Linked DNA regions of Prochlorococcus marinus subsp. pastoris str. CCMP1986. The main gene of each other region encodes a partner of the protein of the gene in region 2 in a complex. Links are inferred from orthologs where the notes say so. Each region holds a gene or a part of one and is shown on either strand. Other genes may lie near its edges.

Region 1 (6,298 bases), 130 kb from region 2 along the record:
TTGCAATAGCCTTTAAATCTTCTTTTTTATTAACCAACATTATTGCAAAAATTATTAGAACATTAACTGCCCCTACATAAACTAAAACTTGAGCTGCAGCAACAAAACTTGCGTTTAGTAGTAGATATAAGCCTGCAACACTCATAAAGACTCCCCCAAGCAAAAATGCAGAGTAAACAATGTTCTCTAGAAGAATTACACCTAGTGCTCCAATTATTACAACTAAAGATAATACTGAAAAACAAATTATTTGAGTTGTTACTGCTAAAGACATGTATTATTTAAAGTTATTTATTTGGCTCGACAGTGGGGTTTTTAATATCATTCAATTTTGGTTTCATCCAATCATAAACTTCTTCTGGTAGTTTACCAACTCGAACATCTGAAGGAGGAACTTCATGAGGATCCATAACTCCTTTAGGCAAATATGCAAGTTCCCTTAGAGGTTTCACAGATGGATCAGTTGTAACGTTCGTCGGAAGTCTACCTAATGCAATATTATCAAAATTTAAATTATGCCTATCGAATGTAGCTAATTCGTATTCTTCAGTCATAGATAAGCAATTTGTTGGGCAATATTCAACACAATTCCCGCAAAAAATGCATACTCCAAAGTCTATAGAATAATTTCTAAGTTCCTTTTTCTTAGTTTCCTTATTCATAACCCAGTCCACAACTGGTAAATTTATCGGACAAACACGTACGCATACTTCACAGGCGATGCATTTATCAAATTCATAATGGATTCTTCCTCTATATCTTTCAGAAGGAATTAACTTTTCGTAAGGGTATTGAACAGTAACTGGTCGTCTTCGGAGATGATCAAAAGTTACAGTAAATCCATCATATAAATATTTACCAGCACTGAAGGCTTCTTTAATATAACTATTTACTTTTTGAAGAAAATCTTTCATTTTAAAGAATTTACTTAGTTATTTTATTCTAGTGTATTTAATAAATGTTTAAGTATTTCTACTTAAACATTATCCACCAAAAAATTGAGGAAAAGCTAATTTTAATCCTGCTGTCACAAGTAGATTAGCAAGAGATATGGGTAAAAGGAATTTCCATCCTAAATCTAGAAGTTGATCTATTCTCACCCTTGGTGTTGTCCAGCGCAATAATATAGCAACAAAAACCAATAGATATGCTTTGAGAACAGTCATTATGATTCCTATAGAAGCTGTGAAAACTTGAATCACAGGAGCATCAATTGGAAGATTTAGAGCTTTAGCAATTATCTCAACAGGAATAGGAAATCCCCATCCACCTAGATAAAGTATTGATACTAATAATGCAGATAGGATTAAATTTATATAACTGCCTAAATAAAATAAAGCAAATTTCATTCCAGCATATTCAGTTTGATAACCCGCTACTAATTCTTCCTCAGCTTCTGGCAAGTCGAATGGTAATCTTTCGCATTCAGCAAGAGCACATATCCAGAAAATTATGAATCCAACAGGTTGCCTCCATATATTCCAACTTAATATTCCTGCTCCGCTTTGTTGATTAACAATATCAATAGTACTAAGGGAATTTGTCATTAAAACAATGGCTAGTACAGACAAAGCCAGGGGTATTTCATAGCTAATAGATTGAGCAGCTGCTCTTAATCCGCCTAATAATGAATATTTATTATTCGAGGCGTAGCCACTCATAAGAAGACCAATGGGTTGAATACTACTTAGAGCTATCCAAAGAAAAATTCCAATACCAACATTACTAATTAGCAAGTTTTGGCCAAAAGGAACAATTAACCAAGATAGAATAACCGGTACCAATACTAATATTGGTCCCGCAGTGAATAGAATTGAATCTGCTTTTGCAGGAATAATATCTTCTTTTACAAGTAATTTCAGACCGTCTGCAATTGGTTGAAGTACCCCTAAGGCCCCTGCATATTCTGGACCTATTCGTTGTTGAGCAGCAGCAGATATTTTTCTTTCTAACCAAACTGTGACTAATACACCAACAACTGCTGATACTAAAACTAATAACATTGGTAAAGGTAGCCAGATTATATGAGCAAGCTCACTTGATAGGCCGAAGCCTTTTAAGATTTCATTAAAACTATATTCGAGATCTAATCCGGAGTTCAAAATTTTATTGTTATTTATTCTTTAGATTAACTCTTCATAAACAATATGTGTGTTTTTTATGAAAAGCTGAAGATATTATTTTCGATTTTCTAAAGTAATCCAATCTCTTGGAGCCGAACCGGTATAAATTTGAGACGGTCTAAAAATTCTGTTTGCGCCTAATTGTTCCCTCCAATGAGCTAACCAACCTGCGACTCTTGATATTGCAAAAATAGGAGTAAATAAGTCACGGGGAATACCAAGTTTTCTGTAAACAAGGCCAGAATAAAAATCAACGTTTGGGAAAATACCTTTTCCTCCTAGCCTTGGGATAGCCTCTAACTCTAATTTTTTAGCAACTTCATACATTTCATCTTTTCCAAACCTAACAAAAAGCTCCTCTGCTAATTTCTGAAGAATAATTGCTCGAGGATCTTTAACTTTGTACTCTCGATGTCCGAAACCCATTATTTTACTTTTGTTTTGAATAGCATCTTCTAAAAATGAAGCAGCTTTTTCTGGAGTTTTAATATCTTCTAACATGGCAATTACATCTTCATTAGCTCCACCATGAAGAGGACCAGCTAATGTTCCTACTGCAGAGGCAATTACTGCGTATGGGTCTGTAAGAGTGCTAGCCGTAACTCGTGCGCTAAATGTACTCGCATTTAAACTATGTTCTGCATGAAGAATTAGGCATCTATCAAAAACTTTTGCAGCTATGGGATCTTGTTCTTTTTCAGTCAACATGTAAAGAAAATTCGATGAGTAGGATAAATCATCCCTAGGTTGAATGGGATCTTGTCCTTTTCTTATAAGTTGAAATGCAGCAATCATTGTTGGAATTTTTGCAATTAGTCTTATCACTGCGTTGTAGATATACTTGGGATCATCTATCGCTCTTCTTGAGTAGAAAAGACCAAGAGAGGCGGCACTGGACTGCAGAGCATCCATGGGATGCCCTGTGGCAGGAAAGCATTTCATCATATCTCTTACTCTGAAGCTTAATCTCCGATGCATCTGTACTTCTTGTTCAAAATCTCTTAGTTCTGTTGCTGAAGGTAATTCTCCCCAAATTAATAAAAAAGCAGTCTCTAAGAAACTACTTTTCTGTGCTAATTCTTCAATTGAATAGCCTCTATATAATAATTTCCCTTTTTGACCGTCAATATCACATATTGATGAATTAGTTACTGGAACTCCCTCTAATCCTGGTTTTAAAATTAGTTTATGAGTATCCAAAATTTTAATGTGATATGAATCGTTTATAGATCTAAGATAGTCAAATAATTTTTAATTAACCACAAGATATCAATCAAATTTAATTATTAAATATTTTAAAATTAGTTTCTGCATAATAAAAAGGAGCTGTTTCTGGAATGGATTGTTTGATTACTGCTTTAAATTCTGTAATTGATAAATTAATTATATTTTTAAAAAAGTAATTAATGTTTTCTAAATAAGAGAAATTTTTAGTTTGTATAGAGTAAGGATTCTTGAGATTTAATTTTTTATTTAGAAAGTATTTAGCATGACTATCCCCTCTTAAACTAAAAAACTCATTTGAAATTGAATCTATATCTGTCTCATTTACCAATGTGTTACTAATAAAGTTTAGATTGTCAGTCTCAACTAAAAAAATCTTTTTATAATTTAACTGTTTTATAATATTTTCTTCTTTTAAAAGTACATCTTTTGAATATATTGTATAAATATTATTATTATTTTCTAAACTATTTTTATTAAAATCTTCTAATAATTTTATGTTCTCAATGGGTAAATAATTTTTATCATAAATTACTAACCAATTGTTATCGGAACTTAAGAATAGTATATTAGATTTTAATTTATTATTTAGTTCTTTAATAATAGCCTTTTCAAAACTGTTTATTTCAATATTATCAAGATACTTATTTGAATCTAATAAATCATTATAAATAGATAGTTGATAATTTTTTTTATCTAATATATTTACTGTATCCATATTTTTATATAATATAATATCTGAAATTTTGTTATTATTAACTAAATATGACTTTAATATAATTTCTTTATCCTTAAAATCAAATAAGGTTAATAAAGAGTCCTCTTTTCTTAGAGAATAATTTTTTGTATTTAATAGTTCATTTGTTTTAAAATTATTTGTTAAAAAGATATTATGTTCATTTTTAAAATTATTCAATACTTCTTTTAAAGAGATATATTTGTTTTCAATATTAATTGATTGTAATGCATCAAGTATTAAGGTTTTATTAGAGGAAGTAATAATATAATTATCATTAGTTCGATAAATATATTTTAAATAATTTAATTTATTTTCTCTAAATATTTTAATTAATTTATCAGGCTCATCAATTTTATTAGGAAGATTTAAAATATCGTCTATATCTTTATTTTCCTTTATTTTGAATATTATTAAAACATCATCTATCTCTTTTTCTTTATTATCATGGGTAGTAATTAAAAGTTCATTATTATAAATATCTTCTAATTTGTAAGTACCTAAATCTAAACCTAAGTAAGCCAATATACTATTTTTTACTAAAACAAGCTCATCTTGATTTGTTGTTTCAAAGTTTGTCCTTATGGCGTTAGTAATTTTTGAACTTTTAGTATTTGAAATGAAGAATTTTTTATTATCTTTCGGTAAGTACTTCAAGATCTTTAATTCTGAAATATCATTTTGATTTCCTTTATTTAAACTATAAGAAGTTTCTTCAAATCCAAAAATACAACATAAGAATAATATTGTTATTACAGTAAGATATTTAATATTCATTTTTATTTTTATTTTTAACAATAAACATGTTCTTGCAACCTTACTTATAAAATTGTTAATAACAAATATTTATTCTAACAATTGGGAAATTATCCGAAAACTTTAAATGCTTTTGATCTTAATGAATGGTTTAATTCTGAAGATGAGAATCCAATTATAATTGATGTTAGAGAGGATTCAGAACTCGAGATTGCATGTTTTAGTAGGGAATTTTTACATTTACCAATAAGTAAGGTTTCAGCTGAGTATGTAAAAACAAAAATCAGTGATTTAAAAGATAAAAAGTTCGTTGTTCTTTGTCATGCTGGTATAAGAAGTTATAATTTTGGACAATGGGCATTAGAAAATAATCTTGTAAACGAGATTTGGAATCTTGAAGAAGGTATAGATGGTTGGAGTCAGTATATTGATCAAACGATACCTAGATATTAATTAATCAATATTCAAAGATGATGCGACAGTATTAACATCCTTATCTCCTCTACCAGAACAATTAATTACTATTTCAGTATCTTTATCCAAGGTAGGACATAATTTTTCTAACCATGCAAAGGCATGAGCTGTTTCGAGTGCAGGGATAATTCCTTCTAGTTCACTGACTAGTTTCAAAGCGTCTAAAGCTTCTGCATCAGTAACAGACCCATATTCTGCTCTCCCTATATCTTTTAAATAACTATGTTCAGGACCTACCCCAGGATAATCAAGACCTGCGCTTATAGAATGCGCTTCTTGTACTTGACCATCCTTATCTTGTAAAAGAAGACTCATTGACCCATGTAAAATTCCTACGGATCCTTTAGTAATAGTCGCGGCATGTTTTTCAGTATTGACTCCACTCCCTGCCGCTTCAACTCCAATAAGTCGAACTGATTTTTCTTTTACGAAAGGATGAAAAAGACCCATTGCATTTGATCCTCCACCTACGCAAGCAAGCAAAATATCAGGTAAAGATCCAAATGATTCTAGACATTGTTTTTTTGCTTCTTCTCCTATAACTGCATGAAAATCTCTTACGATCATTGGAAATGGGTGTGGCCCTGCAACTGACCCCAAAATATAGTGCGTTGTTTCTACATTTGATACCCAATCCCTGATTGCTTCACTAGTTGCGTCTTTGAGAGTCGCAGTACCTGAAGTAACAACTTTAACTTCTGCGCCTAAAAGTTTCATCCGAAAGACATTTAATGATTGTCTTTTTATATCTTCTGCCCCCATGTAGATAATGCATTGCAAACCAAATCTCGCGCATACAGTAGCAGTAGCAACTCCGTGTTGCCCAGCCCCTGTTTCTGCAATTATTCTTTGTTTACCCATTCTTATCGCTAATAAAGCTTGACCTAATGCATTATTGATTTTGTGAGCACCAGTATGATTTAGGTCTTCTCTTTTGAGCCATATCCTGCTGGTAGATGTTTTTGTCTGGTAATGTTCAGTAAGT
Region 2 (11,407 bases):
TATATTTTAGTGCAAAGAGTACAAAGAAAGGAAACATGCAGCTGCAAATGCTAAACCACCAAATATTAAAATATTTTTCTGACCAGGTGGCAAACTATTGAATCCAAAGCCATAAGTTAAATTTTCTTCAAAACCACTAGGTTTTTCTCTTGGTCCTATATCTTTATATAAATTTTTACCTGCTCTACATACTGGACAAGCAAAAGTATTTCCATCTATTGCCGAGAAAGGAGTATTTTTAGGAATGTTAAGTTTCTTGTTTCCTTCTATAGGATCATAAATGTATCCACAACTTCTACATTCGAATCTATTTTGTTCTAAATTGGTAATGAGCTCTTTATCTTTAAATTCTGGAAGTTTTTCAGGAGATTCTTTATTTGTTAAATCCTCAACTATTTGGTTTTCCTCAGAAGATGGTTGAATGTTTTCACTCACGATTTAGTATTTAACTTTAGAGACTCTAAAAGATTTTGCTGAATTAAGCGAATTTTCCAACAATTTTTTTAAATGTTTTCATTACCCGGCTACGAATATTTTTTAGGTTTTTTAATAATTGCTGCGGCAGTCCCAATTTTAGCTTTAGTTACTAACCTAATAGTCTCTCCCAAAGGAAGAACTGGAGAGAGAAAACTCACCTACGAATCAGGGATGGAGCCTATAGGGGGGGCTTGGATTCAATTCAATATCAGATATTACATGTTTGCATTAGTATTCGTTATATTTGATGTAGAAACTGTATTTCTTTATCCTTGGGCGGTTGCATTCAATAGACTAGGCCTACTAGCATTTATTGAGGCTCTAATATTTATTACAATATTAGTAATTGCTCTTGCTTACGCTTGGAGAAAAGGAGCTTTAGAATGGAGTTAAAAAGTTGAACAATTCACTTTCACCAAAAGCAATAAGAGAGCTTAGAGAAGAAACTTGTAATCCTCTGGGTGCCCCCCAAGTCACAACTGACTTGAGCGAAAATATCATAATGACAAGTTTAGATGATCTTCATAACTGGGCTAGATTAAGTAGTCTATGGCCACTTTTATACGGAACTGCATGCTGTTTTATAGAATTTGCAGCACTCATAGGGTCTAGGTTTGATTTTGATAGATTTGGCTTAGTACCTAGAAGCTCCCCAAGACAAGCAGACTTACTAATTGTTGCTGGTACAGTCACAATGAAAATGGCACCAGCATTAGTAAGGTTGTATGAACAAATGCCAGAACCAAAATATGTCATTGCCATGGGAGCTTGTACCATAACTGGTGGAATGTTTAGTGCAGATTCAACAACAGCAGTAAGAGGAGTTGATAAATTAATCCCAGTTGATTTGTACCTTCCTGGATGCCCCCCTAGACCAGAAGCTATTTTTGATGCTGTTATAAAATTAAGAAAGAAAGTTGCTAATGAGAGTATTCTTGAGAGGAATAAATCTGAACAAACTCATAGATATTTAACTGTAGATCATGAGATGAATCTTGTTTTTTCAGAAAATACTGGTGAATATTTAAATAAAAAATCTGAAAAGTCAATTGAATCTTCTAAACTTAATCCGGTAGAAGAAAGTAGTGAAAATATATATGAAACAAATTCTATAGATGAAGTAATAAAATAATGGAAAATAATAGTTCACCTGAATCTTCAGAAGAAATTGTAAAACAAAATGGAATAGTAAGTAATCAGCTTTCTCAAGATGGGATTACAAACGAATCTTTAGGGAATGATCATATAGGTGTTGAGATACTTTCAGTAAAACCAGAAAAGTTGTACGAAGCAATATCTACTTTAAGAGGCTATGGCTTTAACTACCTTCAGTGTCAAGGAGGTTACGATGAAGGACCAGGAAAATGTCTCGTAAGTTTTTACCATCTAATCTCACTTGGAGATATTCAAGATATAAAAGAGATTAAAGAAATTAGAGTAAAAGTTTTTTTAAATAGAGACTCAGATTTATCTGTACCTAGCCTTTATAAAATTTTCAAGGGAAGTGATTGGCAAGAAAGGGAAACCTATGACATGTTTGGAATCAATTTTGCTGATCATCCAAATCCCACAAGACTTTTAATGCCAGAAGACTGGAGAGGATGGCCATTAAGAAAAGATTATATACAACCTGACTTCTATGAATTACAAGATGCTTATTAAAAAATTTATTAATTTAATTTCTTCATTTTTTTATTAATAAACATTACTGCCCTTGCAAGTCTTCGGGGGTCATGTCTAAGTGTTGGAGTTATCTTTCTTGAATAAAGGGGAGCTTGCAAGACATAATATCCTTCTGAAATTAATTCTTCTTTGTTACAAATCACTGGCATGGCACCTCTACTTTGGTAGTAATCAACAAGTGGTGACTTTTCAAATTTAATTTGAGAAAGTATTGCATTAAATATTCGATTTTTTACACCAAAATTTGATAATTGCTTTTCTATTGCTTTGATGTGTTGATATACGTCAAGATTATCCGTTTCCCCTGGTTGAGTCATCAAATTACTTATGTAGATTTTGGGAGCATTACTTTTCAGAAGAGCATCTACAATTTCAGGGACCAGTAAATTAGGTAGCAAAGAAGTATAAAGACTTCCTGGACCTAGTATTATTAGGTCTGCTTCTTTAATAGCTTCAAGAGCACTAGGAAGAGCCGGTGGATTTTCGGGCAGATAACCAATCCTGGAAATCACCTTTTTTGATTGACTTATTTTACTTTCACCAAATATTTTCTCACCGTCTTCAAGTTCTGCCCAAAGCATTACATCTGTATTTGTTGCTGGCAAAACTTGCCCTTGTACTGCCAACACTTTACTGGAAGCCTGAACCGCCTTTTCTAAACTTCCCGTAATTGTTGTTAAAGCAGATAAGAATAAATTGCCAAAACTATGTCCCTCTAATCCACTACCTCCAGAAAATCTGTATTGAAACAATCTTGTTAATATTGGTTCTTCATTTGATAAGGCTGCCAAACAATTTCTGATATCTCCTGGAGGTTGAACTCCAAATTGTTTTCTTAAAACTCCACTACTACCTCCATCATCTGAAACTGTAACTATTGCAGTTATATTACTGCTGTAGTTTTTTAGGCCTTTCAATAATGTTGACAAGCCTGTTCCTCCTCCAATAGCAACAATATTCGGGCCTCTATTTAATTTACTTTTAACTCTTAGTGCATCTACTAAAAATGTATTTTTTTCTGGGACAAGAGCTTTTTGTATAGAATTAATACTTCTATTTTGCCCAATACAAATCAAAAGAAGACCAAACAAAAGGATTAATGGTCCCAAAACTGAAATAGGTAAAATTTTTGTTAAAATATTCATTATCGAGAAAAAGACTTCTATTAACCAATAAAGAGGTCTTAAATTAGTCCAGATTGCAATCCCTAATAAAGAAGTTAATAAACCAATAGCAGAAGTTATCATCCATCTTTTGATTACTAACCCTGGCAATAACCAACTTAGAATTCTTATAATTTTATTTATCAAACCTAAATTTGACTTTTTAAAATAAGATAAAGTTCTCATTATTCTTTTTTTCTTCTTCTGCATCAAAATCCTCTTAAATTTCTTAAAATTTAAATATTTACATTGATTATAAATCAAATACATACATCCTTTTTTATTTTTAAAAAGTAGGCAATATGTATTTAAAGACAAATTGCTTTATATTCATTTTGAAAAAAACAAACCATGTCGTAGAAACCAATAATCTCTCAATTAGTTGGGGAGAACTTAATGTACTAAATAAAATCAATTTAAAACTTTATGAGGGAGAAAAATTAGCTATTGTTGGCCCCTCAGGTTCTGGGAAATCAACTATATTAAAAATCTTGGCAGGTTTGCTTTTACCCACTGCGGGTGAATTAAGCATATTTGGACAAAAACAAACCTACTTAAGATTAGATCAAACTAACCCTCCAGATGTAAGATTAGTTTTTCAAAATCCTGCTTTATTAGGATCTTTAACTATTGAAGAAAATGTAGGATTCCTACTCCAAAAGAATAAAAATTTATCCAAGAAATTTATTCATGAAATTGTAAGAGAATGTTTGGAAGAAGTAGGATTATTTAATGTTGAGAAAAAACTGCCAAATGAATTAAGTGGCGGTATGCAAAAAAGAGTAAGTTTTGCAAGAGCATTGATTACAGATCAAGATTTAGATAAAAATAGTCACCCTTTATTACTTTTTGATGAACCTACTGCTGGTCTTGACCCTATTGCTTCATCAAGAATTGAAGACTTGATTAATAATACAAACAATAAAGCCAATGGATCATCTATTGTCGTGAGTCATGTTCTTAGTACTATAGAAAGGACTTCAGAAAAAGTTGTTATGCTTTATGGAGGTAAATTCAGATGGGCTGGTTCGATTGATGAATTTAAAGAGAGTAATGATCCTTATGTTTTTCAATTTAGAAATGGGAACCTTGCAGGGCCAATGCAACCAAAAGACATTTAAAAATTATGCGTAGAAGCTTAAGAGATTCGATAGTAGGATTTTCCTTATTAGGAGGTTTATTAGTATTTACATTTTTTTCTTTCTGGTTAAGAGGTGTAAAGCTGTCTTCAAAAAATTGGTATCTTTTTGCAGAATTTAACAACGCAAGTGGTTTATCAAAAAAATCTCCAGTAACCTACAGAGGGATATTAGTAGGTTCAATTGAGGATATTCTTTTTACTAATGAATCAATCAAAGCAAAAATTGTTTTAAATAATCCAGAAATTATTCTTCCCAAACCTGCATTCGCAAGAGTTGTTACGAATTCATTTTTAGGGGGAGATGTTCAAGTTGCATTAGAAACCAGTGAAAAAACAATTCCAAAGAATACTCCAAAAGCCATATCAGACAAATGTGATAGTAAATTAATAATTTGCCAAGGAGACACTATTACTGGAAAACAACTATCGAGCCTTTCAAATATCACTAACAGGATAAATCAACTACTTAAAGAATCAAATCAAGAAAATTTAATTGAAAATGTAGTTAATTCAATAGACCAATTTGATAAAACACAAGAAAATCTTGATGAACTAATTTATTTGTCAAAGCAAGAAATTATTAGAGTTAAACCTCTTATAAAAGAGGTAACCATTGCAGCAGGTCATTTAAACAATATTTTGTCTACTATAAATGACGAAGAAACCCTTAAAGATATTAAATTAACAATAGAAGCAGCCGAATCAATATCAGGCAAATTTGATAATATGAGTGATGATTTTGAACAATTAATGAAAGATAAAGAATTAACTAAATCTATAAGAGATTTAACAATTGGACTATCAAAATTCCTTAATGAGATTTACCCATAAAAAATTTAAAATTCATTAATTGCATTTAAGGCCATCGCGGCAATTGTCTTATCAGTAGCTTTAGGCAATTGAACATATTTCCCTTGTGCAGCTTCTGCAAGTTCTTTTCCAAAACCACTAGCTATAAATTTCCTTTCTGTATCTATAATTAATAACTTTATTCCTAACATGGGGTATTTAGCGGCAATATCTAAAACTTCTTGTTTTAAATCCACATTTTCATTTTCATTAACTTCTGCTTGACCTAATGATGTACCTAAAGGGACATTACCCCTCCCATCAGTTATTCCAACAACAATGACCTGACCTATATCTCCTGTGGAAAGAGCATTTTTTGCTACTTTTGCTGATTGAGTTAACCCATGAGCTAAAGGTGATCCACCTCCACATGGCATAGTCTCTAGCCTTCTTTTTGCTGCCGTAATAGATCTTGTTGGAGGCAAAAGAACCTCTGCTTGATTTCCTCTAAATGGTATTAGAGCTACTTCATCTCTATTTTCATAAGCCTCAGTCAAAAGTCTTATGACAGCACCTTTAGCGCTTTGCATTCTATTAAGTGCCATAGAACCACTAGCATCAACTAAAAAAATAACCAAAGCTCCTGCTTGTTTTTGAAGGAGCTTTGCCCTAAAGTCATTTTCTTCAATAATTATTGTTTTATTCGGATTCTTTAATCTTCTAGATTTCTGATATGGAGCAGCGGCTCTGAGAGTTGCATCAACAGCAATTCTTTTTACTTTGCCTCTTGGAATTAAAGGTCTGACATATCGACCTCTGCTTTGACTTAGAATTACTGATCTACTTCCACTATTCCCTGCTTTAGATTTTGCTGATGAAAAAAGCAATAAATCAGGATCTACCATGCATGATTCAGGATCAAGAATAAATTCTTCTGGAATATCGGGAGTAGAATCTTCTTCCCCATCAGAATTATCTTGTTCTTCTTCTTGATTATCCTCTTTTTCGTTAGATTCAGGTTCAGAATCTTCATTATTTGACTGAGGTGGGGGTGGGCTTTGATCCTGAGGGGGTGGTGGTTGAATATCATCATCCTGAGGTGGTATTTGCGTAGCTCTTGGAAGAATTACTAACCTTACTGCAACCTTTAAATCATCAGAATTAACATTCTCATCACCTCGAAGGGCCGCATTTGCTTTAGCAACTTTTACTGCAAACAACTCAGATCTATGTCCTTCGACTCCACCTCTAAGGGCTTCATTTACTAAATAAGTTATTTGTTCTTTAGTAATTTTTACATCCTTTAACCATTGCCTAGCCAAAATTAACTGGGTGGATAAATTATCAGATTCTTCAGACCATTTTTCTGAAAACTTGATATTGTTTTCAGCATGAGATAACACAGATTTTGTTATTTCAACTCTTTGGTTATTATCTATCGATTGATCCGCAGAGAGCACAATTGCAAATCTATCTAACACATGATCTCTTAAAGCTCCTTCTTCAGGATTATAAGTTGCTATCAAAAGTGATCTGCAAGGATGAGAAAGACTTAATCCATCTCTTTCAATATTATTTTGTTCTCTACCAGTAGCTTCAAGAATTAAATTTACAATCCCGTCATCCAATAAATTAATATCATCAACATACAAAACACCCCTATGAGCCTCTGCTAAAACTCCTGGCTGAAAAACTTGTTCCCCCGAACTTAATGATGCAGCGACGTCAATTGATCCAACAAGCCTATCTTCAGTTATGCCAATGGGAACTTGAATAAATGGGGCCTCTCTTACTTTTTTCGGAATTTCTTCAATTTGATTCAAATAATCACTTCCAATTACCTCCTCCAACAATTTATTAGTACTAATATCCCATTCCTCTGCTTTATCTGGATCTAGGTTCCTCCCAATAGGTCTTAATGAAGTATTACTATTACTCATAGTTAGCTTTTCCAGTATTGATTCATTATCTAATACCTCTATAGGAGGGAGTAAAGTATGCAAACCCCTAGCTAATATTGACTTACCAGTGCCTCTTCCTCCAGCGATAATCACTCCTCCTAAACTGGGATCAACTGCTGCCAAAAGTAAAGATAACTTCAATAAACTATGACCTGTAATTGCCGCCAATGGGAAAGCTCTAAAAGAACCCCTTGACTTCATTAAATCTTTTATTTCTCCTTTTTCTTGTAACTCGGGGTTCAAAATCACTTTAAAAATGCCTGATATAGAATTTATCCAATAACTTTGTTTTTTTTAGTGGAATTATCAAATCTTAATATCAAAAATGGACTATGTATATCCCTGGGAGCAAATATTGATAGTAAATTCGGAAGCCCTCTTGAGTCACTATTAATTTGCAAACCAAAAATAGAAGAAATAATAAATGAGTGGGGAGATCTTTACAACAACAAAAAAGAAGAGAAAAGAAAATTTCATGCAAACTTTTTTTGGTCATCAATTTATGAGACATTACCTCATGGAGTTGAAAATGAGCAGCCAAATTATTTAAATACTCTATTGCTTATAAAAAGTAATTCTTTCCCTAAAACATCAAATAAAAACGCGAAATTACTTTTAAAAGAGCTAAAAAAGTTAGAGAGGTTTTTCGGACGAAAAGAGACGCCAAAGGGTAAGAAATGGCTATCAAGATGTCTCGATTTAGATATTCTTTGGTGGGAAGATTTTTATACGGTTGACGAGAAATTAACATTACCTCACCCTAGATTCATGAATCGGAATTTCGTTATTACACCACTATCTGAAATCTTAAGTAGAAGCCAAAAAATCAAAAAGTTTGATGCCCCAAAATGGACTATATAAATGATTTACAAAACCAAAAAATAACTGTTAGGCTGTCTTTATTTAAAAATTATGGGCAACAAAAACTTTATAAAAAGATCGATTTTTAAAGAAAAAATATCTGAGTTAAAGTCAAAAAAATTTAGTTTCGAAATAAATAGAATTGAGCTTCCAAATGGACATGAAGGTGAATATGGATACATTAAGCATCCTGGCGCAGCATTAGCAGTACCTATTACAAAAGACAATAAAGTTATCATTCTTCGGCAATATAGATTTGCTGTTTCAAGGTATTTATTAGAATTTCCAGCAGGTACATTAGAAATAGGTGAAACACCTATTAATTCAATTCAAAGAGAAATACAAGAAGAGACTGGATTCAGTGCAAACAAATGGGATGAACTAGGAACTCTTGTCCCTGCTCCTGGTTATGCAGATGAAGAAATTTATTTATTTTTAGCTCGTGATTTAAACAAACTCAATTCCGAGGTTAAAGGAGATTTAGATGAAGATATAGAAGTATTAATTCTAGAACCCGACGAACTAGATAATCTTATTTCTAGTGGGGATGAAATTCTTGACGCAAAAACCGTTACGGCTTGGTTTAGAGCTAAACAATTGTTAGATAAATTATGAATAAACCTAGAATACTTTTTTGGCATAGAAAGGATTTAAGAATATTTGATAATCAAGCTTTAATCAAAGCATTTTCATTATCAGATGCTATTACTTCAACTTATATATTTGATAAAAATTACTCACACGATTTCAATGCAAGTTCAAGAGCTTGGTTTCTAGGAAATTCGCTTCAAGAATTAGGAAATAATTGGAAAAAAATGGGTAGTAGATTAGTTTTGGAAGAAGGAGATCCGGTATTAATAATTCCTCAATTAGCAAAGAAAATAGATGCTAAATTTGTTTTTTGGAATAGATCAATTGAACCTTATGAGATTAATCGAGATTTAGAAATAAAAAATAATTTAAAAGAACAAAATATTCAAGTTATTGAAACTTGGGATCACTTATTAATAGAACCTTTAAAAATATTTTCAGGGAATAATAATCCTTATTCAGTTTATGGACCTTTTTATAAAAACCTTAAATCAAAAATTAATTTATTAGGTTCATTTGAACAAGATAAAGTTGTTTTCCAGTTTAAAGATATAGATAATAAATTCAAAGAAAATAAGGCAATAAATTCATCTGATTCGGTTCTAGAGAAATTTATCAAAAATATCAAATTTCCTGGTTCGAATATTTGTCCATGTAGACCTGGAGAGAATGCTGCGCAAACATTATTAGAAAACTTCATTAACGAAAAAAAAATATATTCTTATAATTCTGCAAGAGATTTTCCTTCACATAATGGGACATCATTTCTAAGTGCATCTCTCAGATTCGGCACCATCAGCATTAGAAAAGTTTGGAACGCTACATTAAATTTAAATTCAGATTTTGCAAATCAAGAAAATTACCTATCAATTGAAACATGGCAAAAAGAACTTGTTTGGCGTGAATTTTATCAACATTGCTTATTCCATTTCCCAGAGCTAGAGAAAGGTCCATATAGAAAAAAATGGGATCACTTTCCATGGCAAAACAATAATGAATTGTTTCAACATTGGAGCAACGGAGAGACCGGAGTACCTATAGTTGATGCTGCAATGCGTCAACTTAATAGTACTGGCTGGATGCATAATAGATGTAGGATGATAGTCGCTTCATTTCTGGTAAAAGATCTTATATGCAGTTGGCAAATGGGCGAGAAAAAATTTATGGAGACGTTGGTTGATGGAGACTTAGCTGCAAATAATGGGGGATGGCAGTGGAGCGCCAGTAGCGGTATGGATCCAAAACCACTTAGAATTTTTAATCCATATACCCAAGCAAAAAAATTTGATCCTATTTGCGAATATATAAAATATTGGATTCCTGAATTATCTAGAGTGTCAAATTCAGAATTATTAAATGGGGAGATATCTAATTTAGAAAAAAATAATTATTCAAGCCCTATCGTCAATCACAACATACAACAAAGATTATTTAAATCACTTTATGCTGAAATTTGAATTTCATCTATACAATACTTTAAAACTTTATTTAAATTTTCTGCTATATAAACTTGCTCTTCATAAGAAATTTCAGGAAACATTGGGAGACTTAGAACCTCTGTACAAATTCTCTCTGTATTTATAAGTTTTATTCTAGAAAAATTTTTATTTTTGTAAGCTATTTGTGCATGTATTGGAATTGGATAATAAATAATTGAATTAATACCTTTTTCAAAAAGTTGTTGTTTGACCAAATTCCTTAAGGAATAGTATTTTTTGCAATCAGTATCAAATAAATTTGAAAAATCTTCATTTAAAAAATATTTATCGTTTCTTAATTTGATGACAAATTGATTCCAAGAATGGGAAATTAAATCAGAGCTAATTTTTGGAAAACTAATAAATGGATTTTTTCCTAATAAATCAAGGTAATTATTAGCAATTATTTGGCGATTATTAATCCACTTAGAAATATATTTAATTTTAATGTTTAATATGGCAGCTTGAATGGTATCAAGTCTGCTGTTATATCCAATTTGGGTATGGTGATATCTTATTGGGCTGCCATGAACAGCCAGTTCTCTAATTTTATTGGCAATATTCTGATCTGAAGTTGTTACTGCTCCACCATCTCCAGCAGCTCCTAAATTTTTAGTAGGAAAAAAGCTAAAACAACCTATATCACCGATACTACCAACTTTAGAATTATCCCACATTGTGCATGTTGCCTGGGCACAATCTTCGATTACTTTTAAGTCATATTTGTTGGCCAAAGATTTTATTAAGGTCATATTCACTGCATTCCCAAATAAATGAACTGGCATAATTGCCTTGGTATTAGAATTTATTTCTTGTTCTATTAGTTCAGTATTAATGAGATAAGTTTCTGGATCTATATCTACCAAAACAGGATTAGCACCAACTGCACTAATAGCCTCTGCAGTCGCAAAAAAGCTAAAAGATGAGGTAATAACTTCATCACCCACACCAATATCTAATGCGCGCAAAGCTAATACTAAAGCATCAGTTCCACTATTACATCCAATAGTATTTTCAACACCAATCAGACTAGAAAAACTCTCCTCAAATTTGGCAATTTCTTGTCCTCCAATATACTGCCCCCCTTTTAAAACTTTAGAAACCTCGCTCTCAATTTCTGAGCCAATTTCTTGGTACTGCCTATTTAAAGTAAATGGAGGTATCTGCATAATGAATATATTAACCCTAAACCATATTTCTATGGGTAAAAAAATTTTTTAATTCATTTAAACCAACTCGGTTCTTTACCAGGAGTCCATTTTA

Evidence for each region.
Region 1: the proteins of TX50_RS01520 (region 2) and nuoH are in contact, whole or in part, in a crystal structure (PDB 6Y11), measured with the Thermus thermophilus proteins. The link is inferred for Prochlorococcus marinus subsp. pastoris str. CCMP1986 from one-to-one orthologs. Residues at the interface, in WP_096411117.1 of Thermus thermophilus: Arg16, Glu17, Gly18, Leu24, Leu27, Val28, Trp30, Gly31, Arg32, Asn34, Ser35, Trp37, Thr54, Asp55, Ala56, Asp59, Ala61, Arg62, Phe63, Gly64, Glu66, Val67, Phe68, Arg69, Ala70, Ser71, Arg73, Gln74, Ala75, Asp76; in WP_096411122.1 of Thermus thermophilus: Arg36, Val44, Arg45, Met46, Gly47, Pro48, Asn49, Arg50, Val51, Leu57, Gln58, Ala61, Asp62, Ile64, Lys65, Ile67, Phe68, Lys69, Glu70, Ile72, Val74, Glu223, Ala224, Glu225, His233, Thr234, Glu235, Tyr236, Ser237, Trp241.

Annotation. Positions count from the first base shown.
Region 1 is NC_005072.1:154,130-160,427, forward strand. What follows is about bases 44-2,872. They hold nuoH (NADH-quinone oxidoreductase subunit NuoH), read right to left. Parts: upstream 2,103-2,872; coding sequence 984-2,102; downstream 44-983. Other genes in these bases: TX50_RS00825 (NADH-quinone oxidoreductase subunit J), read right to left, coding at 44-274; ndhI (NAD(P)H-quinone oxidoreductase subunit I), read right to left, coding at 288-914; TX50_RS00840 (citrate synthase), read right to left, coding at 2,178-2,872. Outside these bases: more of TX50_RS00825, read right to left, coding at 1-43; more of TX50_RS00840, read right to left, coding at 2,873-3,323; TX50_RS00845 (hypothetical protein), read right to left, coding at 3,403-4,860; TX50_RS00850 (rhodanese-like domain-containing protein), read left to right, coding at 4,942-5,292; trpB (tryptophan synthase subunit beta), read right to left, coding at 5,293-6,298. UniProt on the Escherichia coli protein: NDH-1 shuttles electrons from NADH, via FMN and iron-sulfur (Fe-S) centers, to quinones in the respiratory chain. The immediate electron acceptor for the enzyme in this species is believed to be ubiquinone.
Region 2 is NC_005072.1:273,227-284,633, reverse strand. Bases 1-2,741 are described here. They hold TX50_RS01520 (NADH dehydrogenase subunit K), read left to right. Parts: upstream 1-874; coding sequence 875-1,609; downstream 1,610-2,741. Other genes in these bases: TX50_RS01510 (gluconeogenesis factor YvcK family protein), read right to left, coding at 2,148-2,741; TX50_RS01515 (NAD(P)H-quinone oxidoreductase subunit J), read left to right, coding at 1,609-2,139; TX50_RS01525 (NAD(P)H-quinone oxidoreductase subunit 3), read left to right, coding at 508-870; TX50_RS01530 (rubredoxin), read right to left, coding at 7-435. In the rest of the region: more of TX50_RS01510, read right to left, coding at 2,742-3,533; TX50_RS01505 (ABC transporter ATP-binding protein), read left to right, coding at 3,626-4,444; TX50_RS01500 (MlaD family protein), read left to right, coding at 4,450-5,295; bchD (magnesium chelatase ATPase subunit D), read right to left, coding at 5,301-7,415; folK (2-amino-4-hydroxy-6-hydroxymethyldihydropteridine diphosphokinase), read left to right, coding at 7,512-8,075; TX50_RS01485 (NUDIX hydrolase), read left to right, coding at 8,127-8,690; TX50_RS01480 (cryptochrome/photolyase family protein), read left to right, coding at 8,687-10,123; TX50_RS01475 (DegT/DnrJ/EryC1/StrS family aminotransferase), read right to left, coding at 10,108-11,313; TX50_RS01470 (thioredoxin family protein), read right to left, coding at 11,367-11,407. UniProt on the Escherichia coli protein: NDH-1 shuttles electrons from NADH, via FMN and iron-sulfur (Fe-S) centers, to quinones in the respiratory chain. The immediate electron acceptor for the enzyme in this species is ubiquinone.